One region of the Bacillus sp. SSR7 genome, then DNA from elsewhere that is predicted to be linked to it. Evidence: a T-box and tRNA genes for the amino acid it is inferred to sense, from the RefSeq annotation. Region 1 holds a T-box; the other holds one or more tRNA genes.
The links. The T-box of region 1 lies ahead of ileS (isoleucine--tRNA ligase). A T-box ahead of a tRNA ligase gene usually reads a tRNA of that ligase, here a tRNA-Ile.
Positions count from the first base shown of each region.

Region 1 (6,238 bases):
TCAGCTTTAATTGATAGGACGTGTATTTCGTTTCATCAAGTTCAACATGGAACGCCTTCACATTTAACTCATCCATGACGATATCACGATAAGATTCCCAATCCATATCATTTTCATTATGCTCAAGTAATACAAGTTCCGCTAACGGCTGTTTTACTTTTAAAGAATGCTGATTACGATTACTTCTTCCAAGTTCAACAACTTGTAAAACTGCATCCATTTCCGCTTCTAATTTCGGCTGAAGTAGTGATTCATTTACAACTGGATAATCCTCTAAATGAACGCTACTTCCAGTTAAATTCAAATGAATATCTTCAGCGACAAACGGTGTAAATGGTGCAATTAATTTACTAATTGTCACAAGCACTTCATGAAGTGTCTCATACGCAGCTGCTTTTTCAGCATTCATACCAGACTCCCAGAAACGATTACGTGATCGTCTTACGTACCAGTTACTTACTTCATCTACAAGCGTCGCGATTTCACGAGCTGCATTCGTAAATTGATAATCATCAAGTGCAGTTCTCACTTTTTTCGTTGTGCTATGCAATCTTGATAATGCCCATTCATCCAATTTCGTCCGCTTTACGTCATACGTTTCGTTCGGATTATACTCATCTAAATTTGCATATAAAACGTAGAAGCTATACACATTGACTAATGTATCTACAAATTTAGATTTTGCTTCTAATACTGTTCTTTCAGAAAAACGCTTCGCATTCCACGGAGCACTGTCAACGAGTAAAGCCCATCTTAAAGCATCTGCACCAAACTTCTCTACTAAATCAACTGGATCTAGTGCATTCCCTTTACTTTTAGACATTTTCCGTCCTTCTTCGTCTAATACATGCCCTAATGATAACACTCGTTTATACGGTACTTTTCCCGTATATAGTGCTGATACAGCTAATAAACTATAAAACCAGCCGCGTGTTTGATCAATTCCTTCTGCAATTACATCTGCTGGAAACTGTTCTTCAAATAACTCTTTATTTTCAAACGGATAATGATATTGCGCAAATGGCATCGAACCACTATCAAACCAAACATCAATTACTTCTGGTGTACGCTTCATTGTACTTCCGCATTTTTCGCAGCAAACTTGCACTTCATCTACATACGGCTTATGCAATTCTAAATCTTTAGGTGTTTCTTTCGTACTATGCTTTCTTAAATCAGCAATACTTTTCGGAGAGAATTGATGATCGCAACTTTCACATTCCCATACGTTTAATGGTGTTCCCCAATATCTATTTCGGCTAATATTCCAGTCCACCATGTTTTCTAAAAACTTACCAAATCGTCCATTTTTCATATGATCTGGATACCAAGTAACAGTATCGTTATTTTGTAAAAATGTATCTTTAATTGCAGTCGTGCGGATTAACCAGCTCTCTCCTGCATAATAAAGAAGTGGTGAATCACAGCGCCAACAATGTGGGTAACTATGTTCATACTTTTCTTTATGGTAAAGTAAATCTTCCTTCGCTAAATAACGAACGATATCTACGTCACAATCTTTAACAAATTTCCCTTTCAAAAATGGTACTGCCTCTGTATACTCACCTTTCTCATCTACAACATGTAAGAATGACAATCCTTCACTTTGAACGACTCTATAATCATCCTCTCCGTATGCTGGAGCAATATGAACAAGTCCTGTACCACTATCTGCCGTTACAAAATCTGCTCCGATAACGCGGTAACCATTTGTAACTTCTTTCATTGGAAACGGTGCTGTGTAAGAAGTATTTAATAATTCTTCTCCTTTATGAACAGATAATACTTCATAGTTTTCTTTTAAAACATTTTGTACACGTTCTTTCGCAACAATGTATACATGACCTTCTTGTTTCGCTTTCACGTATTCCATATTTGGATGTACAGCGAGTGCAACATTTGCTGGAAGTGTCCAAGGTGTTGTCGTCCAACCTAGGAAGTATTCATTGTCACTATCTTTCACTTTAAACTTAACTGTTGCACTTAAATCTTTTACTATTTGATACCCTTGGGCAACCTCATGTGAACTTAGTGAAGTTTGACAACTTGGGCAATATGGTGAAACTCTATGCCCTTTATACAATAAACCTTTTTCATGAATCGTCCCTAAAATATGCCATACACTTTCGATATATGGATTCTCTAACGTAACGTATGGATCATCCATGTCTACCCAATAACCGATACTTTCAGTGAATTCACGCCACTGCTTCTCATATGTGAATACACTCTCTTTACACTTCTTAATAAATGGTTCAATTCCATACTCTTCGATTTCATGTTTACCAGAAATACCGAGTTGCTTCTCAACACCTAATTCTACAGGTAAACCGTGTGTATCCCATCCCGCTTTTCTTAATACTTTATAACCAGCCATCGTTTTATATCTTGCTACTACATCTTTAATTGTTCGTCCAAGCGCATGACCTACATGCGGTAATCCATTCGCCGTTGGTGGTCCTTCATAAAAAACAAACGATTGTGCGCCTTCTCGATTCTGAATTGATTGCTCGAAAATACTTTGCTCGTTCCACTGCTTACGAATACGTGTTTCTCTCCCTACAGCTGACTCTTTTACATCTACTTTCTTCATCTACAATCACTCCTTTTTATGTTTTAAAGCACACAAAAAACCCGTCCCTATGAAGTAGGGACGGGTTTAACCGCGTTACCACCCTAATTCTATTAGCTCTTCGCTAATAGCACTTAGCAACGTACTATCATACGTGTTCTTTGTAACGGTAGACATCCGTCCGGGCTTACTTACTTTCAGCCTCGGCTCCTCGGAGATGATTTTCAAATAACGTCTGCACACCGGCTTTCAGCAACATACCGGCTCTCTGGGGAACAGTACACTATTTTACTCTTTCTCGTCTTCAGATTTGTATACTTTGTTAAAAGTTATTTTATGCCATCAGGCGATGAATTGTCAACTAATTCAAAATATATTTTATCCCGCTTTAATGGGCAGTAAGACCCCCACCTCAAAATTCAGCGAAAGCAAAGAAGTTAGGTGGGGGGCGGGCTACCCATTAAAGTCCGATTGGTGAGGGCTGATAATCAGTGGGGGATGAAGAAAACCCCCACTGATTAAAGTTTCACTTTATTTATATCCTTTTTCATTCTTCTTATACAATTACTTTTCAAATTCTCGCAATACTGCTAAATTTTCATTATCCTCGATAAGTTCAGCAAAAAATCCTGACTCATCCTCACGAAGTACAATTTCAAGCTCTTCCTTCGCCTCTTCATTTCTGTTTAACTGCGCTAAATAACAAGCACGATCGTATCTCGCTAACAAATCACTCGCATCCATTGTTAATACTTCATTTGTTATTTTTTCTGCCTTTATCGTTTGGCCAGCACCATGATATGAAGATGCTAAAGAAAGAAGAATTGCTGTTTCATTCGGATGATGTATAGCGGCATTTTCTAATACATGAATTGCCTCTTCAAACCTCTCTTGACTTTGATATATTTCTCCTAAAGCAAGAAATGCTCTACTTACAAATGGTGTTTGCTCCGTTAATTGTAAGGTAATCTTTTCTGCCCTTCTTTCTTCCCCCGCTTTAAACAATACTTGTGCTTGCAGAAGAAGAGTATCATAATCATCTGGTAACTCTCGAACCATTTGCTTCGTTACTTCCGAAGCATCCCTTATCATATCCTCTTCCTCGTACTCTATGAAAAGATTTACAAGTTGCTTCGCTACATCATAATCCCATTTATTTTCTAACGATGTTTGCAATACACCTATTGCCTCTTTATTCATCGTCACATTCTCGTAAAATAGCGCAAATCGCTGCGCTGCCATACTATTTTTCGGATTTAACTGTAACGAAATTTCATATAAATCAATGATCGTAGTAATAATAGAAATTTCTTTCGCACGGTTTTTCATGCGATAAAAAGCTCTTGTAATTATAGATTTCTTCGGCTGTTCATTTTGTTGACGTTCAATCCATCTTTCTGTAACCGCAGATGCAGCATACATAAACGCCATACTTCTGTCTGCCTTTTTTACTTTTAATATATGAAGAAAATCTCGTATGTTAGACCATTTCTTATGTTGTTCTATCGCTTTTACATATACATCAAATATACGTTCATTATTCACATCTTTTTGTATCACTTTCATCGCAATTTCAATTGCTTTTGCATTTCTATTTTTCACTAATACTTTTGCATAATGATATAAAACTTCTGTATGCTCGCCATCTAATCGTAGTGCCTCTTCAATCTGTACTTGTTCTTTATCTAGTTCATTCATTGCTCCATACACATATGCAATCGCATCTAATCGCCATATTTCAGGTACTTCGTCCGCTAATTGTTCTAGTTCAGCCAGCAATTCTTCCTGGAGATTCATTTCTACTGAAAGCTGTGCCAAATATTCCATATTAATATGCAACGGCTCTTCTTTCATCGCCTGAACCATATGACTTTGTTCTTTAGAACGATTTTCTTCTTTTTCATATATTTCCGCAAGCTGTAAATGTACACCGACGAAATTCCCATCAAGTTCTAAACATGTTTCATACGCTTGTTTTGCTTCTGACAACTGCCCTAATGCCATAAGTGTTTCACCAATTCGGTAATACGGTAATGCCGTTTCCTTTTGTTCTATCGCCCTTTTATATCTTTTCATCGCTTGGCCATACTGTCCAATAGATTCATATAAAATACCTGTATAACAACCGTATTCACTTACTTCATTTCTTTCTTTGTCTAATGTTCTTAAGAATGCTATACCTCGCTGCACAAATACCGTTCCTTTAATTCGATTCACATATTCATCTAACGCGCTTGCTACATTATATTCGCTCTGTTTTATACCACTCTCTAACTTAGACAATGCTACTTTAAACCCTTCTTCACTTCCACCAAGTTCAACTTCAGCATCCCATAAAACCATTCCAGCGTTCATAAGGAAATCTTGGCTCTTTTCAATTTGTTTTTCGATACTGAGAATATATTCTTTTGCTTCCTTATATTGTTCTCTTGCCATATAAACTTGCGTAAGTCCGAAGTGAGAATATACATCATCATGATTTTCTTCTAAAGCACGAGTATACAATGTTTCCGCTTCTTCCAGACTATCATTTTGGAAATGGTAATCCCCAAGTTTTACGTATAGAGGTGCCTTATCATCACAATTCTCAATACCCTTTAATAAAACTTCTTTCGTACTTTCTTCATCCTTCAAATCAGATTCGTATATTTCCGAAAGTTTTGTATAAATGTAAGGTGCATTACTATCCAAATGAATTGCTATTTTAAGCCCTTTTATTGCTAAATATAATTTCCCTAAATGATGTGCACATCTCGCTCGCTCATACCATACATGTGCTTCATTTTTATACTCTCTTAACAGATCGTTAAAGATTTCATACGCTTCTTCATATCTTTCTAAATCTATCAATATTAACCCGTGATTCGTTAAAGTAAATCTTTCTGGACTACGTTCTAAAGCAACTTGAGAAAACTGAAATGCCTTATCAGATTGATCGATATACATATATGATAACGCAAGGAAACTCCAAGCGATCGGCTGATCTGCGTCTAATTGTAATGAGGAACGAAAACTTGAAATCGCTTCTATATAACTTTCCTGTTCAAAAGCATATCTTCCTTTTATTAAATGATATAAAGCACGATTATTTTTCTTCTCAACACTCGCAAGCATTTGTGCAGCTTTTTCTAATTCTTCCAGGCGAATAAAGCACTGCGCACCATGTAATTTAACAAAGTCCGAGTTTGGAAACTTCTCCATTAACTTATCGATACAATATAAAATAAATTCTTTATCTACTTCAACATCTAAATGCTTAACTGTATATAACCACGTATTCGGATTATCACTTGTTTCTTTTAAAAACTGTACTAACTTATGAATCCCTTCTTTATCGTGTTCATCTAAATGATCCGTTAAAGAAAAAATGGATTTGAAATAAGTATTTTCTTCTTCATTTAAAAATGATAGTTGTTCCTTCTTTTCTTTCGGAACAAATGTAATCGCTAAACAACCTGTATAACGATATTTTTCTTGTAACTTACTATATTCCACAATAACTGGTTCGATAAAGTTCGGATCTTGAACATAAAAAGCTTGCAATGTATCATCATATCCAGCTAGTACTTGTACATGTGACGCATGCTCAATATCTATACTTAATAAAACGGGAATCCCCTGATCTAACAGTCTCTTATAATTTTCTACATTCCCTTTAAAATAACG
Region 1 covers NZ_JBVVXV010000001.1:781,724-787,961, forward strand. Annotated here, with positions in the region: gene ileS (isoleucine--tRNA ligase) at 1-2,593, opposite strand, end outside; T-box leader at 2,647-2,886, opposite strand; gene AC0NJG_RS03865 (bacteriocin-processing peptidase family protein) at 3,137-6,238, opposite strand, start outside.

Region 2 (6,238 bases), on a different contig from region 1:
CTTATTGAAAAACTACGTACTGTATATAAACATTATCAAGAATTAGCGATTCCGATTATTCTTTCAGCAGGAATGGGAATTGGCGTTATTTTTATATCACTTGCAAATGGATTTAACACAGATTTATTTAGTTATTTATTTGGGAGTGTAAGTGCTGTAACAAGTACGGATTTAATAATCATTGGCATTGTAGCAATTGTTGTTATTGTAACGATTACTTTATTATACAAAGAGCTGTTTTTACTATCTTTCGATGAGGAATACGCTGTATCAACCGGTTTGAGTGCAAAGTGGATTCACTTTATTTTCATTATATTGGTTGCGCTTGTCATTGCGGTATCAATGCGTGTAGTGGGGGTTCTTCTCGTATCATCATTAATGACGTTACCAGTTGCAGCAAGTATTCGTATTGCGAATGGATTTAAACAAACAATTTTCTTCTCCATTTTATTTGGTGAAATTGCAGTAATTGGTGGAATGTTTGCTTCGTATCAACTTGATTTAGCACCAGGTGGTACAATTGTTATGATAGCGGTTCTTATTTTAATTGGTGCGATTTTATGGAAAAAGAAAAAAACTGCATAAAGTAGGGATAGATATGAATCTAACAGAAGCTTTACGCCTAATGAAAGATAAAGGATACAAACATACTGGGAAAAGGGAAGAAATGCTCAGGTTATTTGCAGCTCACAATCGTTATTTAACGGCGAAGGACGTTCTAGAGCATATGAAGGATGATTATCCAGGTCTTAGCTTTGACACGATTTATCGTAACTTAACGGTGTTTGCTGAAATCGGTGTTTTAGAACAAACGGAATTAAACGGTGAAAAACATTTTCGTTTTACATGTTCTATTATGGAACATCATCATCATTTTATTTGTTTAGATTGCGGAGGGACGAAAGAGATTACTTCTTGCCCGATGGATTTTATGAATAAAGATTTTAACGGTTATGAAGTAACTGGTCATAAGTTTGAAATATATGGCCGTTGTCCAAAATGTGCAAAGTAAAAGCTCGTCAGTTCTATAACTGACGAGCTTTTTTACGTAGAAAAGAAGGTTGCTCACAAATGTTGTGGGCAACCTTCTTTTTATTGTTCTTGTGTTTCTTTTTCTTTTTCTCGTTCAGCAGCCATTTCAGCAGCAATTACGTCGATTTCTTTTTTCAGTTCTTCTACCATTATTTCTTCTGGTACTTTACGAACGACTTGCCCTTTGCGGAATAATAGTCCTTCTCCGCGCGCGCCGGCAATACCGATATCAGCTTCACGAGCTTCACCAGGACCATTTACAGCGCAGCCAAGTACTGCAACCTTAATTGGTACTTGTAGTGTAGAAATGTACTCTTCCACTTCATTAGCGATACTAATTAAATCAATTTCAATACGACCGCAAGTTGGACAAGAAATAAGTGTTGCTGCATTAGATGCAAGGCCGAATGACTTTAATAGTTCACGCGCAACTTTTACTTCTTCAACTGGGTCAGCACTTAATGAAATACGTAGTGTATTTCCGATGCCTTTACTTAAGATTGCTCCAAGACCAGCGGCACTTTTTACAGTTCCTGCAAATAACGTTCCAGATTCTGTGATACCTAAATGTAGTGGATAATCAAAAGCACGTGCAGCTTTTTCGTATGCTTCAATTGCCAAGTTAACATCAGAGGCTTTCATAGATACGATAATATCATGGAAATCTAAGTCCTCTAAAATTTTAATGTGATGTAGGGCGCTCTCAACCATACCATCTGCAGTTGGGTATCCGTACTTTTCTAAAATGTGACGCTCTAATGAACCTGCGTTTACACCGATACGGATTGGAATACCACGTTCTTTTGCTGCATTTACAACAGCTTCTACTTTATGGCGACGACCAATGTTACCTGGATTGATACGTACTTTATCAATGCCGCCTTCAATTGCTTTTAAAGCAAGGCGATAATCAAAATGAATATCAGCAACAAGCGGAATGTTGATTTGTTTTTTAATATCAGCAATAGCATTTGCTGCGCGTTCGTCTGGAACAGCAACACGCACGACTTGACAACCAGCTTCTTCTAAACGTTTAATTTCAGCAACTGTTGCTTCAACATCATGTGTTTTTGTTGTTGTCATACTTTGTATAATTAATTCATTATTACCGCCAATTGTTAAATTACCGACTTTAACTGGACGTGTTTTTGTACGATGAGTCATTTCATTCACGAATAGATCGCTCTCCTTATAAAAGAAGTTTCTTATTTAGTCCCTTATATCAATGATAGTATACGTGATACAGGGCTATAGAAACCGAAGTGCTCGGTTTCACTTTTACTATTGTATCAGCGCCTTTATGTAATTGACAAGGATTAAGTGATTGCTTATTGATATAACGGGAATTTATAAGACTTTCCAAGTTGTATTTTTGTAGCAGTTGTATTTTTATTTAATTGTTTAAAATCATCAATTACTTTTTCGATAGAAGGAATTTTCTTCTTATTAATCGCTTCTGTAATGGAAAGAACCGTATCACCTGTTTTGACTTCAATTGTTTTATAAGTGACATCTGTTTCTTTTTCCGCCTTGTTTTCTTTCTTTTGTTTTGTATTTGTACTTTCTTGTTTTATCGTTTCGGCCGCATTTGTCTTTTTATATGAACTTAACATCGGTAAAGTGCCGATTTTTATATCGTAATAAAATATATAACCAAGAACAAGCACGAATAAGAATATACCTAATCTCTTCATATTCTTCACTCCTTTGCTAGGAATATATGCTTGTCCAAAAAAAAAATGCCTATTTAGGCATTTTTTTCGTTCGGTTTTGGAACTTCTTTAATTGTTAAGTATAGAACAATTAAAACAACTGCGATATAAATGAATGTTGAGCCAGGTACAACGATTTTGAATAAATCCATAATCATAAAGAAGATTGTTGGAATTGTGTAGCTGTAGGCAGTTAACGTCCATACTTGCTTATAAGATAATTTACGTTGACCACTCATAGCAGAACCGATAAACGCAAGTAAAGTAATTCCTAAGAAAGTAATGAACAATTGGAATAGATATACTAAGACTCCGATAACAGCTAGTAAAATTGGATAAATACTATCGAATACAGAAATGAAATCTTGCAAATCTTTTTTCTCAAGAGATGTCCCTAATAAATCATTGTAGGAGTATGTTTGCGTCTGGCCATTTCCTATAGAAACTACTTTATCTTTTAAAATAAATAAACCAGTTTTATTTTGATACTTTTCGATATCTGTTGTATTTGGATCAAATACGAAAAGAGCATCTCCCTCTTCTTTTTGAATAGGTTGTTCAATATCAGCTTTTAGTTCACCATTTTCGATTTTAAAATCAGGTAAATCTTTTTCAATTGCTTGATTTACCATAGTAACACTATCTTGGATAAAGCTACCGTAAAAGAATGTTCTTGGAATAGTAGTGATTAGACAAAGTAGCATAATATACAAAATGGTTTTTCCGATTTTTTGAAAACGGAATAGCGCCATATCTTTAGGCGAATATACGCTTTTGACTAATTGGGTAAATATGGACATAGATTCACTTCCTTTATGTATGTATAAAATCATTGTAACGTAGGAATCTAGGGAATCTCAAGATATATTATATTTACATATAGTAGAGATAACTAAATTTCTTTTTATTAATTTTCTTCTTTTAAATGAGAAAAATACAATTGACACTTTTCTTTTCTATATGGTAAATTTATCTTACATTTCTTAAAGGATATATCCGATAGGAATTCCTTTATTTGATGTATTGTTACATACATAATTGTGGACCCTTAGCTCAGCTGGTTAGAGCAGACGGCTCATAACCGTCCGGTCGTAGGTTCGAGTCCTACAGGGTCCATATCCATTTCACGTGTTTATTATGTCAGTAGGAAGCTTCCTTGTAGAAGGGGGCTTTTTTTATGAAATATATGAGCATTTTAATTGAAAAGAAGTGGGAATTTTGCTACTTTAATGATAGCAAGACAATGTGATTTATTTGTTTGCACCCTATGGCAATTAGGGTAGAATGTAGTTGTATGTCACTTAAGTGGCAATACATAAACTGGGAGGAATATAACAATGGCAAAACACGAATTACCAAATTTACCTTATGCGTATGATGCTTTAGAGCCTCACTTTGACAAAGAAACAATGAACATCCATCATACAAAACACCATAACACGTACATCACAAACTTAAACGCTGCTTTAGAAGGTCATGCAGAATTAGCTGACAAAAGCGTAGAAGAATTAGTTGCAAACTTAAACGAAGTACCAGAAGCAATCCGTACAGCAGTACGTAACAATGGTGGCGGACATGCTAACCACACATTCTTCTGGACGATCTTATCTCCAAACGGCGGCGGACAACCAGTAGGCGAACTTGCAACTGCAATTGAAGCGAAATTCGGTAGCTTCGATGCATTCAAAGAAGAATTCGCAAAAGCTGGCGCAACTCGCTTCGGTTCTGGTTGGGCTTGGTTAGTAGTAAATAATGGTGAGTTAGAAGTAACAAGCACGCCAAACCAAGATTCTCCTCTAACTGAAGGTAAAACTCCAGTTATCGGTTTAGATGTTTGGGAACATGCTTACTACTTAAATTATCAAAACCGTCGTCCAGACTACATCGGTGCATTCTGGAACGTTGTAGATTGGAACGCTGCTGAAAAACGTTACCAAGAAGCAAAATAATTGTAATAACGATAGAAAAAGCTAGGAGAATGCTCCTAGCTTTTTTCTATGCTTTCCTTTTACATAATTGGGCTTGTCTTTGGAAGACTAGAACATGAAGTAAAGGAGAGTTGTGTATGAAGTGGAAACATATAATTGGTGACGTTGAAGTGAATCGGGATTTAGTGTTATTACTCTTTATTGGAGGTTTATACACGCTCGCAATTTCTTTATCGAATACGTTTGTTAACATTTATTTATGGAAACAAACACAAAATTATGTGAATCTCGGCTTGTATAATTTGGCCAGCGTTGTATTGCAGCCCCTCACATTTCTTATAGGTGGGAAATTAGCGAAGCGTATTGATCGCTCGATCTTGTTACGAATAGGCGTAGGCACGTTAGCAATTTTTTTTATCGTTGTTTTAGTAGCGGGAAAAAGCGCTTCTCACTATATTTTATTAATGGGGGCTCTTTTAGGAGTCGGATATGGTTTTTACTGGCTCGCGTTTAACTTATTAACATTTGAGATTACAGAACCAGAAACAAGAGATTTCTTTAACGGGTTTCTTGGGCTTCTTACATCCTTCTCTGGCATGATTGGACCGATAGCAGCTGGATACACAATTTCACGTATGGAGAAGTGGAGTGGTTATACGGTCATATTCTTCCTCTCGTTACTGTTATTTGCAATTGCTGTCGTTTTAAGCTTTTTTGTATCTAAGAGAGAATGTGAAGGGCGTTATGAGGTTACACAAGTTTTGAAAGAGCGACGGATTGATAAAAATTGGGGGAGAATTACACGTGCTCATTTTTTCCAAGGATTGAGAGAGGGAACATTCATTTTTGTTATTTCAGTATACGTGTACTTAGCAACTGATAGTGAGCTTGCATTAGGGAAATATAGCTTAGTAAATTCTGCTGTATCATTTGTATGTTACTATTTAGTTGCTCGTATGTTAAAGAAAGAGTGGCGAAAAAAAGCAATTTTACTTGGAGGCATTATTTTATATGCTGTCGTATTTTTAGTTATATTCAATGTTACATACACAAAATTACTTATTTATGCAGCATGCATTGCGATTGCATACCCTATTTTACTCGTTCCATATGGATCGATGACATATGATGTAATTGGTAGAGCGAAAAATGCGAGAGAGTGGCGTGTAGAGTATGTTGTTGTCCGAGAATTATGGTTAAATGCTGGGAGAATTTGTTCAGTTTTAAGTTTTTTATGTGCTGTATTATTCTTTCCGCCTGAAAAGAGTTTACCTTTCTTACTATGTATTTTAGGTGCTGGACATTTTCTTATTTATTTTGCAGTTAAAAATGTCAAATATGATGAAGGAAATGCAGGGAACACAAGTGTTGTAGCACAAGGAACCACGCAGAATCAAACAGAACCAGAAGGTTAACTTATCGTTTGTTTTATGCTAGAATAGAAAAAGATGTAAGACAGCAGTGAGGACACCTGTATGAAGGTGTCCCTTTCAAATTACATAGCTGTTGGTAGAGGGGGTTTGTATGGGCAAGAAACAGAAACAACAAAAGAAAAAGACTCACGTT
Region 2 covers NZ_JBVVXV010000002.1:223,271-229,508, forward strand. Annotated here, with positions in the region: gene AC0NJG_RS05135 (metal ABC transporter permease) at 1-585, shown strand, start outside; gene AC0NJG_RS05140 (Fur family transcriptional regulator) at 599-1,012, shown strand; gene ispG (flavodoxin-dependent (E)-4-hydroxy-3-methylbut-2-enyl-diphosphate synthase) at 1,093-2,196, opposite strand; gene AC0NJG_RS05150 (hypothetical protein) at 2,361-2,726, opposite strand; gene AC0NJG_RS05155 (DUF1189 domain-containing protein) at 2,780-3,544, opposite strand; tRNA gene AC0NJG_RS05160 (tRNA-Ile) at 3,787-3,860, shown strand; gene sodA (superoxide dismutase [Mn]) at 4,082-4,693, shown strand; gene AC0NJG_RS05170 (MFS transporter) at 4,810-6,087, shown strand; gene AC0NJG_RS05175 (peptidoglycan D,D-transpeptidase FtsI family protein) at 6,197-6,238, shown strand, end outside.
Region 2: it has a tRNA-Ile gene. The T-box ahead of ileS (isoleucine--tRNA ligase) is inferred to sense a tRNA for this amino acid. The anticodon was not compared.